Regions from separate parts of the Priestia sp. ST2 genome, predicted to be linked through region 1. Evidence: riboswitches for the same ligand, from Rfam matches in the RefSeq annotation. Region 1 holds a riboswitch; each other region holds the start of a gene.
What was found. Region 1 has a riboswitch for S-adenosylmethionine ahead of AC0KUU_RS09260 (Na+/H+ antiporter NhaC family protein). Riboswitches for the same ligand answer to the same signal wherever they lie in the genome.

Region 2: another riboswitch for S-adenosylmethionine. It lies ahead of mtnK (S-methyl-5-thioribose kinase); the one in region 1 lies ahead of AC0KUU_RS09260 (Na+/H+ antiporter NhaC family protein).
Region 3: another riboswitch for S-adenosylmethionine. It lies ahead of AC0KUU_RS21780 (methionine ABC transporter ATP-binding protein); the one in region 1 lies ahead of AC0KUU_RS09260 (Na+/H+ antiporter NhaC family protein).
Region 4: another riboswitch for S-adenosylmethionine. It lies ahead of AC0KUU_RS04675 (hypothetical protein); the one in region 1 lies ahead of AC0KUU_RS09260 (Na+/H+ antiporter NhaC family protein).

What each region holds. Positions count from the first base shown of each region.
Region 1 is NZ_JBVVNT010000002.1:553,740-558,627, reverse strand. It holds gene AC0KUU_RS09280 (Ger(x)C family spore germination protein) at 1-179, shown strand, start outside; gene AC0KUU_RS09275 (YtoQ family protein) at 332-772, opposite strand; gene AC0KUU_RS09270 (ABC transporter ATP-binding protein) at 943-1,854, shown strand; gene AC0KUU_RS09265 (ABC transporter permease) at 1,847-2,614, shown strand; SAM riboswitch class I at 2,716-2,822, shown strand; gene AC0KUU_RS09260 (Na+/H+ antiporter NhaC family protein) at 2,908-4,218, shown strand; gene AC0KUU_RS09255 (hypothetical protein) at 4,258-4,386, opposite strand; gene AC0KUU_RS09250 (LacI family DNA-binding transcriptional regulator) at 4,511-4,888, shown strand, end outside.
Region 2 is NZ_JBVVNT010000003.1:306,025-310,912, reverse strand. It holds gene AC0KUU_RS14075 (methylated-DNA--[protein]-cysteine S-methyltransferase) at 1-256, shown strand, start outside; gene AC0KUU_RS14070 (hypothetical protein) at 257-421, opposite strand; gene mtnA (S-methyl-5-thioribose-1-phosphate isomerase) at 556-1,614, opposite strand; gene mtnK (S-methyl-5-thioribose kinase) at 1,650-2,822, opposite strand; SAM riboswitch class I at 2,958-3,108, opposite strand; gene AC0KUU_RS14055 (carbon-nitrogen family hydrolase) at 3,200-3,982, opposite strand; gene AC0KUU_RS14050 (pyridoxal phosphate-dependent aminotransferase) at 4,095-4,888, shown strand, end outside.
Region 3 is NZ_JBVVNT010000005.1:65,150-70,037, forward strand. It holds gene AC0KUU_RS21765 (carboxymuconolactone decarboxylase family protein) at 1-43, opposite strand, end outside; gene AC0KUU_RS21770 (MetQ/NlpA family ABC transporter substrate-binding protein) at 166-1,002, opposite strand; gene AC0KUU_RS21775 (methionine ABC transporter permease) at 1,020-1,688, opposite strand; gene AC0KUU_RS21780 (methionine ABC transporter ATP-binding protein) at 1,681-2,706, opposite strand; SAM riboswitch class I at 2,838-2,945, opposite strand; gene AC0KUU_RS21785 (thioredoxin family protein) at 3,126-3,425, opposite strand; gene AC0KUU_RS21790 (toprim domain-containing protein) at 3,440-3,790, opposite strand; gene AC0KUU_RS21795 (YusG family protein) at 3,972-4,217, opposite strand; gene gcvH (glycine cleavage system protein GcvH) at 4,297-4,680, opposite strand; gene AC0KUU_RS21805 (arsenate reductase family protein) at 4,816-4,888, opposite strand, start outside.
Region 4 is NZ_JBVVNT010000001.1:916,598-921,485, forward strand. It holds gene AC0KUU_RS04655 (glycosyltransferase family 2 protein) at 1-133, shown strand, start outside; gene AC0KUU_RS04660 (hypothetical protein) at 243-683, shown strand; gene AC0KUU_RS04665 (GNAT family N-acetyltransferase) at 765-1,211, shown strand; gene AC0KUU_RS04670 (hypothetical protein) at 1,224-1,520, opposite strand; SAM riboswitch class I at 1,642-1,743, shown strand; gene AC0KUU_RS04675 (hypothetical protein) at 1,807-2,151, shown strand; gene AC0KUU_RS04680 (DUF1540 domain-containing protein) at 2,252-2,410, shown strand; gene alaP (alanine permease AlaP) at 2,728-4,131, shown strand; gene AC0KUU_RS04690 (GNAT family N-acetyltransferase) at 4,372-4,888, shown strand, end outside.

The sequences.
Region 1 (4,888 bases):
AAATGCAAAAAGAATATAAAGTCGATGTGGCCGGGTTCGGAAATCAATTGAGAATTAAAAGGCCCAGAGTATGGATGAGGGTTAAAGACAATTGGGATCAAACATTTAGTGAAGTTCCAATTAACTATGATGTAAAATTAATGATTAAAGATTATGGAACGTCAGGATCAAAAAAGTGAGCAGCTAAGTACAATTTGGCTTGTTTTGATGTTGGAAATGAAAGAAACTAAAAGGAATAGCCTTAGAGCTTGCTAAAAAATATTCCCCCCAGTAAGGAGCTTGAGGGATAAATGAAGAATAAGAGCTGTCCAGAACCGACAGCTCTTATTTGTTATTCAAAAATATAAGCTAATGCTTGAAGAGCCTGTTCTGGCGTTTCGACTACAACCTGGGCTTTGTTTGACAGTTCTTTAAGCGGATGGTGCAGTTTTTCAGGGCGAACCAAAATTAGCGGTTTATCTAATGCAATGGCTGTCGCCGCATCCATTGCGCTGTTCCACTGCTTGTATTTTTCGCCAAATAAAGCAATAACCACATCAGATTTTTTAAGGAGCACCTGCGTACGTAAATTATTAATTTGAGAAGCAGCTTCATCTTTTAAGACAGCGTTAGGCTGTTTTCCTAAAATTTCTTCTCCAATGTTGTCGGAGCGGTCATGGTCTGTCATGGGACCGACAAAGGTAAGGGGAAGGTTTAATTGTTCTGCTTGGTTTTTAATTTCGTCTCTCCAGTTATCGTGAATTTGCCCGGCAAGGTATACGGTTAAGTTCATTATGTAGAAGTCCTCCTCTAACTAAAGTTTGTTTTATTTTATCAAATGTAAGCGGATAATACGAATGATTTGAATGGGCTACTTTTCCAAAAATAAGGTTATAGTAGACAAATAGTTAAAAAAGAGAAACAATAGAAAGCGTATTGCTAATTAAAGAAAGGATGTACATGATGACAGAAACAGTGCTACAAGTAGATCATGTCAGTAAAGTAATTGGGAAGAAAACCATTTTGCATGATGTATCCTTATCGGTTGAGCGCGGTGAGATTTTCGGATTGCTTGGTCCGAACGGCTCTGGAAAAACAACGTTAATTCGTACCGTCGTAGGACTCATCAAAGAAACAGAGGGAACAATTATCGTCAATGGATTTCCTTTAAAAGAACAGTTTACATCAGCTATGAAATCAATTGGAGCGATTATTGAAAACCCTGAGTTTTATGATTATCTGACGGGCTATCAAAATTTAAAACACTTTGCGAATATGCATGAAGGGATCACATCAGAACGCTTGGATGAAGTGATTGCTTTAGTAAAGCTTGAAAACAGCATTCATGCAAAAGTGAAGACGTATTCTCTTGGGATGAGACAGCGTTTAGGAGTAGCTCAAGCTATTTTACATAAGCCTGCATTGCTTTTACTAGACGAACCAACAAACGGTCTAGACCCAGCGGGAATGAGAGAATTTCGTACATATTTACAAACCCTCTGCAGGGAAGAAGGAATTTCGATCTTAATCGCGAGCCACTTATTAAAAGAAGTAGAAGCACTATGTGACCGCGTTGGCATTATTCAAGACGGTGAGTTAAAAGCCATTCAAGATCTATCTCCAAATCGTCAAGATCAAGGAACGTACGTAGAATTTGAAGTGTCTGATGCGCAAAAAGCAGCGGATCTTTTATCACAAGAATTTGAAGTAACGATGAGATCACATAGTATCGACGTGACGATTGTAAAAGAACAAATTCCAGCTGTGAATAAAAAATTAGTGGACAGCGATATTTTAGTCTACCGAATCACTCCTGTGTATGAGACGCTTGAAGATTCGTTTATGTCCGTTACGGAAGGAGAGCACCATGCTTAAGCTAATTCAAAATGAACATATGAAATGGTTTCATAAAAGAAGTACAAAAGTCACGTTTATTACAATCGGTATTTTAACTCTTTGTATGGCTCTTTTAATGAAGAAAGTAGCAAACAGTGCAGGAACAGAAGACAACATTTTGAACTTCCTGTCATTTAGTTCAGGTATGCTGATTCTCGTTCAATTTTTCGCGCTTGCTGTTGGAGGGTCAATGGTTGCAAAAGAGTTTGAAGCAGGTACCATTAAGCTTCTTTTAATTCGCCCTGCTAGACGTTCAACGATTTTAGCATCCAAGTACATAACCCTCATTTTAATTAGCTTGTATTATTTACTGAGCTATTTGCTTTTTTCGTTTGTATGGGGAGCATTGTTCTTTGGCTTTACCAGTCTAGAAGGAGATGCGCAGCTGCTTAAAAACATTACGCTTACGTATGACAGCGCGTATATGGAAACGTTTATGATGATGACATTTGCATTCATGCTGTCGTCTTTATTCAGAAATAGCGCGCTTGCTTCCAGTCTGGCTATTGTCGTAAGTATCGGGGCAAAAGCAGTAACAGGACTAGTATCACAGTTTGGTTTATGGTGGGGAAAATTTTTACTGTTCGCCAACACAAACTTTGTGCAGTATATGGACGGAATGAAGACGATGTTTGACGGCATGACGATTCCATTTTCCATTTTCATCTTAGTTGCTCATTTTGTCTTCTTTATGGGCGTGGCATGGGCAGCGTTTTTAAAACGAGACGTAGCTAATTGATGTGAGAATTTTCGCACTATATATTTTTCTAAAATAGCATTTGACAATTAAATAAAAAGAGATTACATTAGTGAAAGACTATTTTTAAAACAACTATAAACTTCTTATCAAGAGAGACGGAGGGACTGGCCCTATGATGTCTCGGCAACTGGCTGTACGCAGTGCGGTGCCAAATCCAGCAGACGATGTTTCGTTTGGAAGATGAGAAGGGTAATCTTATGATACAAATAAGAGACCTCTTCTTATCAATAAGAAGAGGTCCTTTTTTATTACGTAAACAAGAGGTGTTAAGAATGGAACAACAAAAAGGAAACGGCTGGGCGCTGTTACCGCTGGGCGTCTTTTTAGTCCTGTTTGTCGGATCAGGAATTATAACGGGAGATTTTTATAAGCTGCCTGTATTAGTAGCCATTATCATTGCAGCCATCGTGGCGCTGGCTATGAACCGCAAAGATTCACTTAATGTAAAAGTGGAGCGTTTTGCTAAAGGAGCAGGGCATCCTGATATCATTATTATGGTGCTTATTTTTATTTTAGCAGGTGCTTTTTCTCAAGTTGCTAAAGGTATGGGAGCTGTTGATTCAACGGTAAACTTAGCGCTTTCTGTGCTTCCGCAAAGCTTAGTGGTAGTCGGAATCTTTGTTATTGGCGCATTCATTTCCATTTCGATGGGAACATCAATGGGAACAATCGCTGCGCTAGGGCCTATTGCTGTAGGAATCAGTGAGCAAGCGCATGTATCCATTACATTGGCCATTGCTGCCGTTATTGGTGGTGCAATGTTTGGAGATAATTTATCGATAATTTCTGATACAACCATTGCAGCAGTTCGTACGCAAAAAACAAATATGTCAGATAAATTAAAAGTAAACTTTTTTATTGTCCTTCCTGCAGCGATTGTTACGGTAATTTTATTGCTTGTAATGACGCTAGGCAATACATCATCAGTAGAAATTAAAGATTTTAGCTGGTTTAAAATCTTGCCTTATGTCGGCGTACTCGTTGCTGCCATATTTGGTGCAAACGTATTAAGCATTTTAACCGGAGGAATTGTGCTAGCCGGCGTGATTGGATTAGCTGACGGAAGCTACACGCTTTCTTCTCTTGCTAAAACTGTGACAGAAGGTATTGGCGGAATGTCAGAGTTAATTATTTTATCTCTACTAATCGGCGGAATGGTTGAGCTTATTCGCTATAATGGCGGTATTCAGTTCTTATTGAATTTATTAACACGACGCATTCAAACAAAAAAAGGCGGAGAATTCAGCATCGCTGGACTGGTAAGTTTAACAAATTTAGCAACGGCTAATAACACGATTTCAATTATTACGGCAGGTCCGTTAGCAAAAGAAATCTCTGATAAGTATTCAATTGATAATCGTAAATCAGCCAGTCTGCTTGACTTGTTTTCATGCAGCGTTCAAGGGCTTATCCCTTACGGCGCGCAAATGCTTCTCGCAGCAGGATTTGCTAAAGTTTCACCGATTGAGATTATTCCATTTACATTCTACCCAATGTTAACAGCGGTTTGCGGGATCATTGCAATTGTAATTGGATTTCCTCGTTTAAATAAAAAGTCAAAGTCATCTAAAGAAGCTGCGTAATATCAAACCCTTAAAAAGAATGTTCTTTTTAAGGGTTTTTTACTGTTTAAAAAAATCAGTCGGCTTTTCATCATCTAACTCCTTCCAAAGCGTCTCGTTCTGTTTAAGTGCATAAGCCGCTCCTCCAATTTCAATTCCGCATAATAAAATGAATAATAAAATACCCATGAAATGACCTCCTTACGTAAATGAGTAAAAACACGATGGTAACGGGTTTAGCTTCTTGCTGTTTCACTTTATAATGAGAATAAAGTATGAAACGCGTTTCAGCGCAAGAGAAAAAGGTGAAAACATGACAAATATCCGAGATATCGCAAAAAAAGCTGGTGTATCTGTTTCGACTGTATCCCGGGTGCTAAATCATCATCCGTATGTAAAAGAAGAAAAACGCCGGCTGGTAGAGCAGGTTATTCACGAACTTAATTATGAACAAAACATTAATGCCGTTCACTTATCAAAAGGGAAAACAAATATGATTGCCGTCGTCTTGCCTTTTATTAATCATCCGTATTTTAGTCTGCTTTTAGAAGGAGTGGCATCTCAGGCGTTAGAAAAGCAGTATCAGCTTGTTATTTGTCAGACGAACTATGATGTAAAAAAAGAAGAAGAAGCGCTTCATATGCTAAAAACAAAGCAGGTTGATGGAGTGATTATTTGTTCTAGAGCAAGC
Region 2 (4,888 bases), on a different contig from region 1:
GTTAACGCTTAAAGGTATACCTTATGGACAAACGTGGTCTTATAGTGATGTAGCGGAGTCTGTTAATCGCTCTAAAGCCGTAAGGGCTGTGGGACAAGCGAATCGTCGAAATCCACTGCCTATTATTTTACCTTGTCACCGTGTGATTGGAAAAAATGGAGCTTTAACAGGTTATGCAGGTTCCCAAACTCATATAAAAGAGAAACTATTAATGCTTGAAAGAAATGTAGCAAAAGGCGCTCTGGAGTTAAAATAACTATTCACCGTCCAATTTCCAGCCTTCTCCCTGCACAAAAACACCGTCAATTTGCTGAGGAGAAGGAAGGGAATTTAGTTCTTCATCTTTGGATAAATCGAATAGCTGATAGTGCTGCTTACGATTCAGCGCTTTGTTTTTATCCGTTTTTTGCTCTGAACTCATATTTACTCCCCCTTATTCAAAAAGAATCCCCTATAATATATGTAGAAAAAGAAGAGAGTACTGTTACAATTGTGTTACAAATGCAGGTGAAAACCAGTGATCAACAAAAAAAAGCCGCATAGCAGCGGCTTTTTTTATTGAGCAGATTGCAGCAAAACTTTTTGAATGGATTCCAAAGACGGGGAATGGATAATTCCATGCTCTGTAATAATGGCCGTAATCAGTTCGCTTGGCGTCACATCAAAAGCTGGATTGTACACAGAGATTCCGTCTGGAGCAATTTGTGTATCTCCAATGTGCGTTACTTCTTTAGGTGAACGTTCTTCAATAGGGACGCTGCTGCCGTCTTGAATAGATAAATCAAATGTGGACTGCGGCGCTGCTACGTAAAATGGAATACCGAATGCTTTCGCTAAAAGAGCAAGTCCATATGTTCCAATTTTGTTAGCCGTATCGCCATTTGCTGCAATGCGGTCAGCACCTACAATAATCCCATTAATTCCTTTTGTTTTAATGGTATGAGCGGCCATATTATCCGTAATCAGCGTCACGTCCACTCCCGACTGCTGAAGTTCCCAGGCTGTTAAGCGAGAACCTTGAAGAACGGGTCTTGTTTCACAGGCAAATACTTCAAGCGGAATATCGCGCTGCTTAGACAAGTGAAAAGGTGCTAAGGCTGTTCCGTAATAAGCTGTAGCAATTGAACCAGCATTACATATTGTCATGATTTTATCTTTCTTTTTAAATAAAGAAAGAGCATGATCTCCAATTCGGTAGCACGTTTCTTCATCTTCTACTTGAATTTGAATAGCTTCATGAACAACTTTTGTTTTAGCTTCATTAACGGACGAAGCGGATTCAGCGCTTTTCGCTACGCGCTCCAATGCCCAAAATAAATTGACGGCAGTAGGGCGTGAACTAGCTAAATACTGTTGATCAAGAGCTAGTTTTTTGTTAAATTCCTTGACTGAATCTGTGTCATAGCTAAGCGCAGAAAGAGCAAGACCAAAAGCCGCCGTAATGCCAATTGCAGGAGCTCCGCGTACTTTCAAGGTAGTGATAGCATCCCATACGTCTTTAATGGTTTGCAGCTTAATATATTCAACTTTGCCAGGAAGCTGCTGCTGATCTAATAAAGTAATATATGATTCATTCCATTCCACTGAGCGCGGAAGTGATAGTGTATTTGTCATGCTGATACCGATCCTTTCATTGTGTACATTATTCGTTATCGAAGTAAATGTTCAAATTCATTTGGTGAAACATCTTGTTGGTGCAGAAGCAAATAGCGTCCAATTTTTAACGCAGTACGTTTAGCGTTAATTTTTCTTTCCTCTGAAGAAATTTCGTCTAAGTCCGCCACGTGAGCTAAGCCAATCGTACGTCGAATGATTTCACATCCTGCATATCCAACAGCATCTTGCCACGTTTGCGTTAAAATTTCATGTAATAAGCGCTCATCTTTAGCGAAAGGTTCAGTGTTTTCAGAATGCCAAAGCGCCGTAAAGGTATCTTTGAATACGTTCCATGTGTTCGTAATGTGTGCAAATAACGGTTCGCGATTTGTTTCTCGAGAAAGAGCATTTAAAAATAAATTCGCAACAAATTGCCCTAAATCGAATCCAAACGGACCGTAAAAAGCAAACTCTGGATCAATCACTTTCGTTTCTTGACTGCTAGCAAAGATGCTGCCTGTATGTAAATCACCGTGGATTAGCGTTTGCGCATTTGTTAAAAATTTATATTTTAATTTTGCTGCTTGTAGCTTTACATCACCATCATTCCACAATTCTTCTACATCAGGACGCAGCGCTTTTTCAAATTCATTTGTATCAATATCAAAAAAAGGATCTGTAAAAACTAAATCTTCCGTAATATTGCATAAGTCGGGGTTGCTGTACTTAACAACTTCTTCTTTTTTATCCTGAGGTTTTAAGGCGAAATCAGACGTTTTGAACGCAATATGTCCTAAAAAAGAACCGATATGCTGTGAGAGCAGAGGATAACTTTCACCTTGAATAAGTCCGGCGCGAGAAATCGTTAAATGAGACAGGTCTTCCATGACCGTAACAGCAAGCGTTTCATCGTGGTAATAAACAGCGGGCACAAGTTCTGGCGTAAATGCACCGAATTGCTTGAGCGCATTGCTTTCAATTGTGGCACGGTTCAAGGATAGAGGCCAGCTTTCGCCTACAACTTTTGCATAGGGAAGCGCTTGTTTGACGATAATGGATTTATTTGTTTGATCATTTATGATGTGAAAGACGAGATTTAAGTTGCCGTCACCAATTTCACGGGCAGTCAGTGCTTCTGTGGCATCAAAAAGACCTAGCTTTTTCACAAGTTTGATTGCTGAAATTTCTGTTAAAGGGTGATATTTCTCTGTTTTTGTTGTTGACATCGGAATCCCTCCATAGTTTATTAAACTGATTTGTTTACTAAGTTAATAGGTTTAAGAATATATGGAGGCTTTTATAATTTTAGAAAATATAAAAGCCTCTTTCGTTGGAAAGAGGCTTGATTGTAGTGTTCAAACCTCTTATCTGCCAGAAAAAATTACTTTCTGTTGGAATTAGCACCGTGCCTTTGTAAAACATGTTTTACGGGTGTGATCCATCTTAGGATGGAATGACGGTCGGTTGCTGGGCTTCACAGGGCCAAATCCCTCAGCCAACTCTTGATAAGAGTACGATTACTTATTCAATTTTGATTTGTTTGAATATTTTATGATATCTGGTGAAAATCGTATCATGCAAAAAAACGGCTGTCAATACATAATTAATAAAATTCTGTACGGCGATCTGTAAAGACGGGAATTTGTTTACGAATTTCTTTTACAAGTTCCAGGTTAACCTCAGCACTCAAAAGTTCTTCGCTATCGCCAGCTTCAGCGATTATTTCTCCCCACGGATCGATGACTAAGGAATGTCCGGCAAATGTGTTATTAGGATCTTGGCCTACACGATTACATGCGATTACATAGCATTGATTTTCGATTGCACGGCTAATGAGCAGGGCTTTCCAGTGGGCAAGTCTTGGAGCCGGCCACTGAGCGACAACAAACAAGACTTCTGCTCCGCTGCTAGTGTGAACCCGAATCCATTCTGGAAAACGAATATCGTAACAAATAACTCCTGCGCACAGTGACTGTTCAAGTGTAAAAAGATTTTTTGCTGTTCCTGCTTCTAAATACAGGTGTTCATCCATTAATTTAAATAAGTGCAGTTTACTGTATTGTGATACTTCACGACCTTTTCGGTCAAAAATATACATCGTATTCGTGACGCCTTGCTCTGTTTTTTTCGCGATCGAACCTGCCACAATATTTACTTCGTTCGTTTTAGCAAACTGAGAGATTAATTGCTTGGCTTGCTGTCCTTCATCATCTGCAATTTCGTCTAGCCGCGTCAAATCATAAGCTGTATCCCATAGCTCAGGAAGCACAAGGATATCAGGGTTTTCTTTCAGGGCTTCCGTCATTTTTTGTTCGATATATTTTCGGTTTTTAGTTGGGTTTCCAAACGCAATATCAAGCTGCAAACACGTAATTTTTACACTCACTTTATCATCCGTCCTTTTTTTAGTAGTTGAAAAAAATGACTTTACAAGTTGAGTATTACAATATATTATTTGTGACTAGAATTTCAAGAATTTTTTGAGAAGGTGTGCGATGATGAAACAATTTGAGCAATCGGAACTATTAAAAAGTTTACCAAAACAATTTTTTGCATCACTTGTGGGCAAGGTAGGAAAAGTAATGGCCCAAGGGCACGACGTTATTAACTTAGGGCAGGGAAATCCTGATCAGCCTACTCCTTCACATATTGTAGGAACACTGCAAAAAGCAAGTGCTAATCCTATGCATCATAAGTATTCTCCATTTCGGGGGCACCAGTTTTTAAAAGAGGCCGTTGCGACTTTTTATAAACGAGAATATGGCGTTGATGTAGATCCTGAAAAAGAAGTAGCTATTTTATTTGGCGGAAAGGGTGGACTTGTTGAAATCCCGCAGTGCTTGTTAAATCCTGGAGATACGGTGCTGGTTCCGGATCCTGGGTATCCTGATTACTGGTCTGGAGTAGAGCTTGCAAAAACCAAGATGGAAGTGATGCCTCTCACGGCTGAAAATCATTTTCTACCCGTATACGAAGAGATAAGTGAACGTGCTAAAGAACAGGCAAAGCTCATGTTTTTAAACTATCCGAATAATCCTACTGGTGCAGTGGCAACGGCAGAATTTTTTGAAGACACCGTGGCGTTTGCTGCCAAGCACGATATTTGTGTGGTACACGACTTTGCTTACGGAGCAATTGGGTTTGATGGTAAAAAGCCAATCAGTTTTTTACAGACTCCTGGTGCAAAAGAGACGGGAATTGAAATTTATACTCTTTCTAAAACGTATAACATGGCGGGATGGCGAGTTGGATTTGCTGTAGGAAATGAAAGTGTAGTAGAAGCTATTAATCT
Region 3 (4,888 bases), on a different contig from region 1:
CATGAAGTGCTTGCTCAGTTGAATGACGTGCTTCTTGCTGCATAACGTCAGCTCCCATCATCAGTAAAGTTTTCACGGTTAGTATGCGTGAGAAAAATAAGAGTTATTCGTTTTCCCGCATACAAAAAAAGCACTTGCCCAGAGTGGGCAAGCGCTTTTCTTCTATTATTTATTTACCGGCAGTACTCCGCCTTTGTATTTTTCTTTAATGTAGTCTTGAATTTCTTTAGAGTGAAGAACTTTCACTAAAGCTTTCACTGTATCTTTATTTTCGTCGCCTTTGTGAACCGTAATGATGTTTGCATAAGGGTTATTTTCTTTGCTTTCCACTGCGATTGGATCTTTTACTGGATCTAAACCAGCATCAATAGCATAGTTAGCATTGATAACAACAGCGTCACCTTCATTATTTTTGTACATTTGAGGTAGCAATCCGCCTTCAACATCGGCTTTAAATTTTAAATTCTTCGGGTTTTCTACGATATCTTTAATTTGTGCATCTGTTTTCTTTACGCCTGGTTTTAATTTGATTACGCCGGCTTTTTCAAAAATCGATAAAATACGTCCTTGCTCTGCTACTGCATCACGCATAATAACTGTGCCGTTTTTCGGAAGATCTTTTAAGCTTTTGTATTTTTTAGAGTAGATACCGATTGGTTCAATGTGAATGGCACCGGCACTTACAAAATCATACCCTTTTTCACCCTTGTGATCTTTCAGCACTGAATTCATATAAGGAACGTGCTGGAAGTAGTTTGCATCAATTTCATTGTTTGCAAGAGCTGTGTTCGGTAAGATGTAATCTTGGAATTTTTTAATTTCTAAGTCGATTCCTTGTTTTTCTAAAATCGGTTTTGCTTGTTCTAAAATTTCAGCATGAGGCGTATTAGATGCACCCACAACAATTTTCTTTTCATCTTTTGATCCATTGTTAGATCCACATGCAGCTAATCCTACTACTAGCGCAGATGTTAGTGCTAAAGCCGAAAGCCATTTTTTCATAATAAATAATCCTCCCTTTATCTTTTATCAATTTTTGCAGTAATCGCATCTCCAATAAGTTGGATAATAAATACAATAATCAAAATTAAGATCGTAGCAGCTAGCGTTACATCATTATGACTGCGCTGGAATCCTTCTAAATATGCAAGGTTCCCAAGACCTCCAGCTCCAATCACACCCGCCATTGCCGTATAGCCGACTAGCGCAATCGTCGTTACCGTCAAACCAGAAATTAAAGCTGGCAGCGATTCAGGTAACAGCACTTTAAAGATAATAGTGCTTGTTGTTGCTCCCATTGATTTAGCAGCTTCAATAACACCTTTATCAATTTCACGCAGACCAATTTCTACAAGACGCGCATAAAATGGTGCTGCTCCCACAATTAAAGCAGGTAACGCTGCATTAGCGCCTAAAATACTTCCTACCAATGCTTTGGTAAATGGAATCAGTAAAACAATTAAAATAATGAATGGAATGGAACGAAAGATATTTACAACTGCTGACACAATGGCATATAAAGGTTTGTTTTGCCAGAGCTGTCCTTTGGACGTTAAAAATAAAAGCAAGCCCAATAAAATACCTAGAACAAACGTGGCTATAACTGAAATAGCCGTCATATATAGTGTTTCATTTGTCGCTTGAATAAAATCATCTAAAATAACGTTCGGAAATAGTTTCTCAAGCATTTGTCATTACCTCCACTTCTACCTGCTGCTCATGAATGTATGCAATGACTTTTTCAACTTCTGTTAATTCTCCGTCTAAATGAACGAACAACGTCCCGTATGAACCTGTTTGTGTATGAGAAATCTTTCCTTGCAAAATATTAATCGTTACATCAAACTGTTTTAAAATCGTTGTAATGAGCGGTTGCTCTGCTTTTCCGCCAACAAACGTAAGCTGAATAATTTGCCCGCTTGGATATAACCCCTGTACTTGTTCAATTGTTTCAAACGTTTCTTCTGGTTCAGAAATCTGTTGAACGAACCGTTTTGTAATCGGCTGCTTAGGTTTTCTGAATACTTCTAGCACTTGTCCTTCTTCTACCACTGCCCCATTTTCCATAACGGCTACCCGATGACAAATTTTACGAATAACGTGCATTTCATGAGTAATCAATACAATGGTTAACCCTAGCTTCTCATTAATATCTACTAACAGATCTAAAATGGAATCTGTCGTTTGAGGATCAAGCGCTGATGTTGCTTCATCACACAGCAATACTTTTGGGTTATTGGCTAGCGCTCGAGCAATACCAACACGCTGCTTTTGTCCACCGCTAAGCTGTGATGGATAAGCATTTTCACGCCCTTCAAGCCCGACTAACTTGATAAGCTCGTCTACTCGTTTCATTCTTTTTTCTTTTGAGATCCCTGCTATTTCTAACGGAAAAGCAATATTTTCTCGCACCGTACGCGACCACAAGATATTAAAGTGCTGAAATACCATACTAATTTCTTGTCTAGCTTTTCTGAGTTTTCCGCCTTTAATTTTTCCAATATCATTACCTGCTACTTCGACCGTTCCTGTCGTTGGTGTTTCTAACCCGTTTAGCAAGCGAATTAAAGAACTTTTCCCCGCTCCGCTATAACCAATAATTCCGTAAATTTCACCTTGGTTAACGGTTAGATTCACATTATCAACAGCTGTTATTTGACCACTTTTGGCCTGATAAATTTTTGTAACGTCTGTTAATGTAATCATATTTCTTCACCTTCTTTAGTAAAAACTTAATTATGTTAGGTTGCCCTATAGGATGAAAAAGCCGTAAAACAATTTTCCCCATCAAAAAAGCCTCTCTGCGCATGACAGAAAGGCTCGATATTTAATCCTTTCTCTCATCTTTCAAAGCACATAGCTTTGCAGGAATTGGCACCATTTCAGTTAGTCTGACGGTTGCCGGGTTTCACAGGGCTCAGTCCCTCCACCTCTCTTGATAAGAGTTCGCAACAATTATTTTGTTTTTGGGAAATATTCATTCATTTATGAACATTCATGAGTGTGATTTTAGCATGTGTCAGATAGGCTGTCAACAGGTTTTGTTCTTGGGATAATATCCCAAGATTCCAACAGCCCCAACGGTTCACTCTCTTTCAATTTCTTCATTTTAAACAAACGTTTGATTATCGAAGCTCTTCAAGTACGTGCTCGATGGAATGAAACGCATAGAGTTTTTTTACCATTTCGCCATTTTTCACTTCAATCAAACAAGGTACACTTTCAATTGAAAATATTTCTGCTTTTGAAGGCATATAATTTAAATTGCTCATTCCGATGGTCACACCGGGCAGCATCGCTTCTGCTACGGTTAACATTTTTTTTGCCAGCTGACATGTCCCGCAAAAAGGTGTATGGAAAAAGATAAACGTTCTTTGTCCTTCTTTTAACTGATCTTCAAGCTGTTTTTCGCTCCATTCTTGCATGTTGCTCATTCCTTTTATGTTAAAAATTCTGCATTAACATCGATATTGGCACTCAGTAATACTGTTGCTATGTGATGTCTAGGGGCGGCAGCAACCTCTCGGTACATTTTATCAATATATAGATGCTCTGCTTCCGGAAGCTCTCGTTTAAATTGTTTTCTTAGCTTATTCCCTGAATCATCAGAGTCAACAAGTATGTATACCTCTTTGTTAAACGTACAGTCAATAATTTCATCCAGCTTTGATAAACTAATCGTACCGTTTGTACAGATAATTTCAATTGGTTCTCGAATGATATCTTGGATACGCTTTTTATCTGATTTCCCTTCGACAATAATTACTTTTTCAATTTCAATTAGCCCCATTTTCATCACCCATAATCGTCAGTTGTATAGTAACATCATTTCTTTATGCTATACAATATTCGTTAATGTATCACAGTTCACCTGTTTTTTAAAAGAAATTTGCAAGAAAGAACTGTTTTAAAAAGCAGCTTAGGCCATATTGTTTCCATAAGACAAGAAAAACAGTGGCAGTTGCCACTGTTTAGCACCATCCTGCTTCTTCGTCGCAGTCTGTATATTTTTGCGTTTCACCTTGTTTTTGTACATCCGTATATTGATAGAACTTATTATTTTCTTGCGAATAACCTTCTTCAAAGCGGTATTCATTGCCGCTTGTTCCGTAACTAACTTCACCAATTGGCTGCTTATCAACATATAATTTCATACCGCCGTCATGAAATTTAGCTGTAACGCGATCTGTAACGTCCATTTTTTGTTTTTCAAACATAAAAAGACACTCCTTTAGCTTGTTTACTAATAGAGTGTCCAGTCAAAAACTTTTCATAAAGACAATTTATGGAGGAATATTATCCTTCGTTTGTCATTTCTTCGTATTGCTCTGCTGTCATTAGCTTATCTACTTGAGAAGCATCAGACGGTTTGATTGTAATCATCCATGCTTCTTCGTATGGAGATTCATTAACAAGTTCAGGGCTATCGCTTAAGTTGTCGTTTACTGCTACAACTTCACCGCTAATTGGTGCGTAAAGCTCAGAAACTGTTTTTACTGATTCAACGCTGCCAAACGGCTCGTCAGCTTCTACTGTTGCTCCTACTTCTGGCAGTTCAACGAATACGATGTCGCCAAGCTCAGCTTGAGCGAAATGCGTAATACCTACGCGGACAACGTCTCCTTCTGTTTTTACCCATTCATGCTCTTCAGAATAACGCAAATCTTTTGGTGTACTCATCTTAATCCCTCCAAAATATGTATCGTAATTTGTTTATATAAAAAGCGCCTTCAACGTGGAGAACACTTTCTACAACCTAAAATAACTTCCTATTAACAGTGTAACGTAAAAGGTAAAAATTTTCTATTTGAAAACTTACTTCCACACGTCCTCAAACTGCTCTTCTTTGAAACCAAGCGTTACTTTTTGTCCATCTGTTAGCAGCGGA
Region 4 (4,888 bases), on a different contig from region 1:
GGGAATGGGTCTTGTCGGAGAATACATTGGCAAGATTTTTAACGAAGTGAAACAGCGTCCTAAATATGCGATTGAAAGAGATTTATATACAAAACACTCATTAGACAAACAAAAAGATTTGCTTATGCATTAATTTAAGAAGCTTCTCCTAAATGGAGAGGCTTTTTTTGTTAAAGCGTTTATCATAATTTTTGAGTGAACAGGAAATGCTACTACTAAAATTTCTAAGGAGATCAAAATCTATGAAAAGACTATTTTATACAGTCAGCACTTTTTGTTTTGTTTGGCTTGCTTTTGCAGCCATTCATGTCAGCGCTCTTTCGATTGAGAAGCTTCCAATGAAGAAATCATCTGAACAATGGTCGGTTGAACTGACAAAAGCGAGCATGACGGGAGATAATCAGCTAAAGTGGAAAAATAACGTCTATCATACATATGGATTAACCGTTGAAAACATTGGAAAAGACGTAGAGCGCGTGCATGTCCAAGCTTTTCGGCACGAAGGAAAAAATAAGGCGAAATACAGCTTGTTTTCTCCTATTGAAAGGTCTAACTTAAGCAAAAGCGGTCAGCGTTTTCGCTACGCGAATTTTGCTGTTCCTGGAAAAGCGGCAAGTTTAGACATTATGATTAACTGGACGGACGAACGAGGCAATCATCAAGAACATTTTGAATTTAAATAAAAGTCTTCGCTTAGGCGAAGACTTTTTTTGCAGGAATTTATCCTCGCATGTGGAAAACGAACACGAAAGGAGAGATCCATAATGATTGCAAAAGCTACTGAAGAAGAATTACAGGAAATTCGGACGAAATCTGCTGATGCGCTGTTTGAAGGAACGATGAAGCAGTTTCATCCGTCAGCTGAACGCGTAAATGAACTAGTTGGTAGTGCCTTTGAAAAAGGCTGTTATTATTTAGTTTTAAGACAAGAAAATAAACTCGCAGGCTGGGTTCTTATCGGCCCATCTACCGACTTCTTTTCAAAAGAAGAAATTGGCTTTATCTACGAATTATATGTTGTACCCGAATACCGCGGGCAGGGTTTAGCCAAGCCGTTAATGCAAAAAGCAATTGATGAATTGTCTATCAAAGGATACCCTGAAATCAGACTCAGCGTTCATGCTGGGAATTTTGCACAGCATGTGTATCGTGAACTTGGCTTTGTAGATAAACAAATATCAATGAGCTTCCAAGTGGCAAAACGTCCGTAACGTTGATGAATGTCAGCGAGTCCATAAAACATAAGATGTTATACATGCGATGAGGTTCGGTAATGAAAGTAAAAGTAAATAAGTAGCCCAAACAGCGCCTTTATCTAGTACTTCAACGGCTCCTCCAGCTGTATTGTCTGAGGAGGGGGGGGCTTCAAGCGCGTTCATAATCAAAGCCGCTGCTGCTAAAATAATCCCTCCAATACTTCCGGTTGTTTTGACAATTGCAATATGGAAAGTAGATGAAAAGGCAATGCTGAGAAGCAGCAGCAAGCTTCCCAAAAAAGCAGATAACATATATCGTTTCATGTGCTCACCATCCTTTATGAAAGCATACCATATTTTACTTCTTTTTTCTTTTTATTGAAAAGCTATTGACGTAACCTATAAAACATATTAGAATAGTCAGAAATAATTTAAAAACGAAATATTCTTATCTAGAGAGGTGGAGGGACTGGCCCTTTGAAACCTCAGCAACCACAATTATTGAATGGTGCTAATTCCAGCATAGCCTAGCTCTGACAGATAAGAAGAGGAATCTTTTTCTATGATGAAATCCTCTTCTTAGGAAGAAACATTTCGTATAGAAAAGGTGATGACATTGAATAATACACAAACGAATTTATGCATTAATGATTATTTAGATCTATACTTATTAGCAAAAGAAATAAAAGACGAAACGTGGCAGCAGGAAATTTTAGCGGCGCTAAAAACGCATCAAAATCGTTCATTTGAAGAAAAACAATCCGCTCTAGTTCAAGAGATATGGGAAGATTTTAAACAGTTAAATGAAGATATTTCTTTTACGTATCGCTTAATTCAAGAAGAGCCAACTAACGAACAATTTCAGGCTAACTTAAGGCACTTGAGAGAACGGCGGATCACGCTGAGCCGTGAGTTATATTTAGCTAAAAAACAGTATGTTGAACACACGCAATAAAAAGATCCGCTTGAGAAACAAGCGGTTTTTTTGCGTAAAAATGTTAGAATCGTTATATTTCGGGTAGTAAATAGATAAGACAAGCAAAGGAGGGATAACAGTGGCTCAAGGTGTATTGTGTGAAGTGAATGAGTGCATGTATTGGAAATCCGGAAATAAATGCAGTGCAGAGTCCATTTACGTTGTGAGTCCTGAAAGTAGTCACCATGTTTCTGAAACGGAAGAACCTGGCTGTAAAACTTTTGAACCCGCGAGATAAATGCTAGTTTTTATAAAAAAGCATAAAATGAACGATGCGCTGACGGAGTTGAGTCGGCGTTTTTCTATTTTTAAAAAATACTATTACTTAAGTGCAATAATAAATACATAGTAAAAAAGTAGTGCCTATGTCTAATTGTGCGTTTAAACAAAATGATAAGATAATTTTTTTGTTTTTCGACAAAAGAAAAGTGAGGGAAAGGTGATAGAATACAAATATACAGCCTAGCTGTCTTTTAGCACAAATTTATATGAAAGCGCTAACAAAAAAGGCTGTGTTCATCTCGTTTTGACAGATTGGAAAAAGGGGAGACGTTTATGCAGGGGAAAACTCAGGGGAAAGAATTGAAACGCGGGTTAGAAGAAAGACATGTGACGCTGATGTCCTTAGGAGCAGCCATAGGGGTAGGACTGTTTCTTGGATCTGCATCTGCTATTAAATTAGCAGGGCCAGGAATATTATTGGCGTACGGATTTAGCGGAATGATTATGTTTTTTATTATGAGAGCACTTGGAGAAATGGCGATTCAAAAACCTGTTGCAGGTTCATTCAGCAAGTACGCACGCGACTACTTAGGGCCGCTTGCTGGTTATTTAACAGGTTGGAACTACTGGTTTTTATGGGTTGTAACATGTATGGCTGAAATTACAGCCGTTGGTATTTATATGGGGTATTGGTATCCGGATGTACCAAACTGGATTTGGGCGTTATCGGCGCTTGTCATCATGACAACGGTTAACTTCTTAGCTGTTAAGGCATATGGTGAACTGGAATTTTGGTTTGCACTTATTAAAATTTTAGCGATTGTATTAATGATTGCCGTTGGATTATTAATGATCGTGTTCGGAATCGGCAACGGCGGCGTTGCGACTGGTATCAAAAACTTGTGGGACAACGGCGGACTGTTCCCGAACGGATTCAAAGGTATTTTGCTGTCGCTGCAAATGGTCATGTTTGCGTATTTAGGAATTGAAATGATCGGCGTTACCGCGGGAGAAGTGAAAAATCCCGAAAAATCTCTAGCAAGAGCGATTGATTCTGTCTTTTGGCGTATTCTGATTTTCTACGTCGGTGCGTTATTTGTCATTATGTCGATTTATCCGTGGCAAGAGATTGGTTCACAGGGAAGCCCGTTTGTATTAACATTTGAAAAAATCGGCATTCCAGCGGCGGCTGGTATCATTAACTTTGTTGTACTAACAGCAGCTCTTTCTTCTTGTAACAGCGGTATTTTTAGTACAGGCCGTATGCTGTTTAACTTAGCAGAACACGGAGAAGCACCAAAAGGATACGGTCAGCTTACAAAGGGCGGCGTACCGGGAAAAGCTGTTTTGGCATCAGCAGGTGCGCTATTAGTCGGAGTAGCGTTAAACTACATTGTGCCTGCCAAAGTATTTACGTGGGTAACAAGTATTGCAACATTCGGTGCGATTTGGACATGGGGAATTATTTTGCTTTCTCAAATTAAATATCGCAAAACGTTAAAAACAGGTGAAGAGGCAAAGCTGAAATACAAAATGCCTTTATTTCCGTTAACATCTTATGTGTCACTTGCGTTCCTAGCGCTGGTAGTGGTTCTCATGGCATATAATCCAGATACAAGAATTGCAGTTGTCATCGGACCATTATGGTTTATCGGTCTTATTATCGCGTACTACGCAAAAGGATTTCATAAACGAAGTCAAAGTTCAGCTGCAGCTGAGCAAAAGCTAGTGAAATAACAGAAAAGACCTCTTTCTTGGAAAGAGGTCTTTTTTCATTAGTTTATGTGTGAATGATTAGTTTATTTTAAGGGATCATTGGTACGGATAAATAATGTAGAAAATATTCTATTTATTCTGTACTATTTAGTTAGAGAATTCGTTAATGATTAAACGGTAATTGAAAGTGGATGAGTATGTTAGTTTTATGCTTTTTAACGCCACACAGTGCATCGAAAAGTTGGGAGGACATATGCAGAAATGATTGAAACATTTAGTGAAAAAGACATAAAAGGTTTGCTGCTGTTATCGCAGCTGGAAAAATGGGATTATAGTGAAGCAGATTTACATACGATTTTTTCATCTGGAGACGTATTTGGTCATAGAAATGAGAACGGAGACATCGTATCAAGTGTGGCCGTAATTTCGTACAAAAATCAGTCAGCTTTTATAGGAATGGTGATTGTGAGAAAAGATTACCGAAAACAAGGGTTAGCCGGGCAGCTCATGAAGCACTGTCTGCAAGTTCTTTCCCCTGAGATGAATGCCTACTTAATTGCGACAAAAGAAGGTGAGCACTTATATCAAACAACAGGGTTTAAAACCGTGGACTATGTAAGTAAATACATAATCAGTGAATACACACCAAGAGCATTTAAAGTTTCAGGATTTTATACACGACCCTTAAAGAGAAGTGACTTCAAAGGGATTGTAAAGCTTGATGAAGCAGCATTTGGAGATAATAGAAAGCTATTTTTAAAAAGTAGAATTCAGCAAG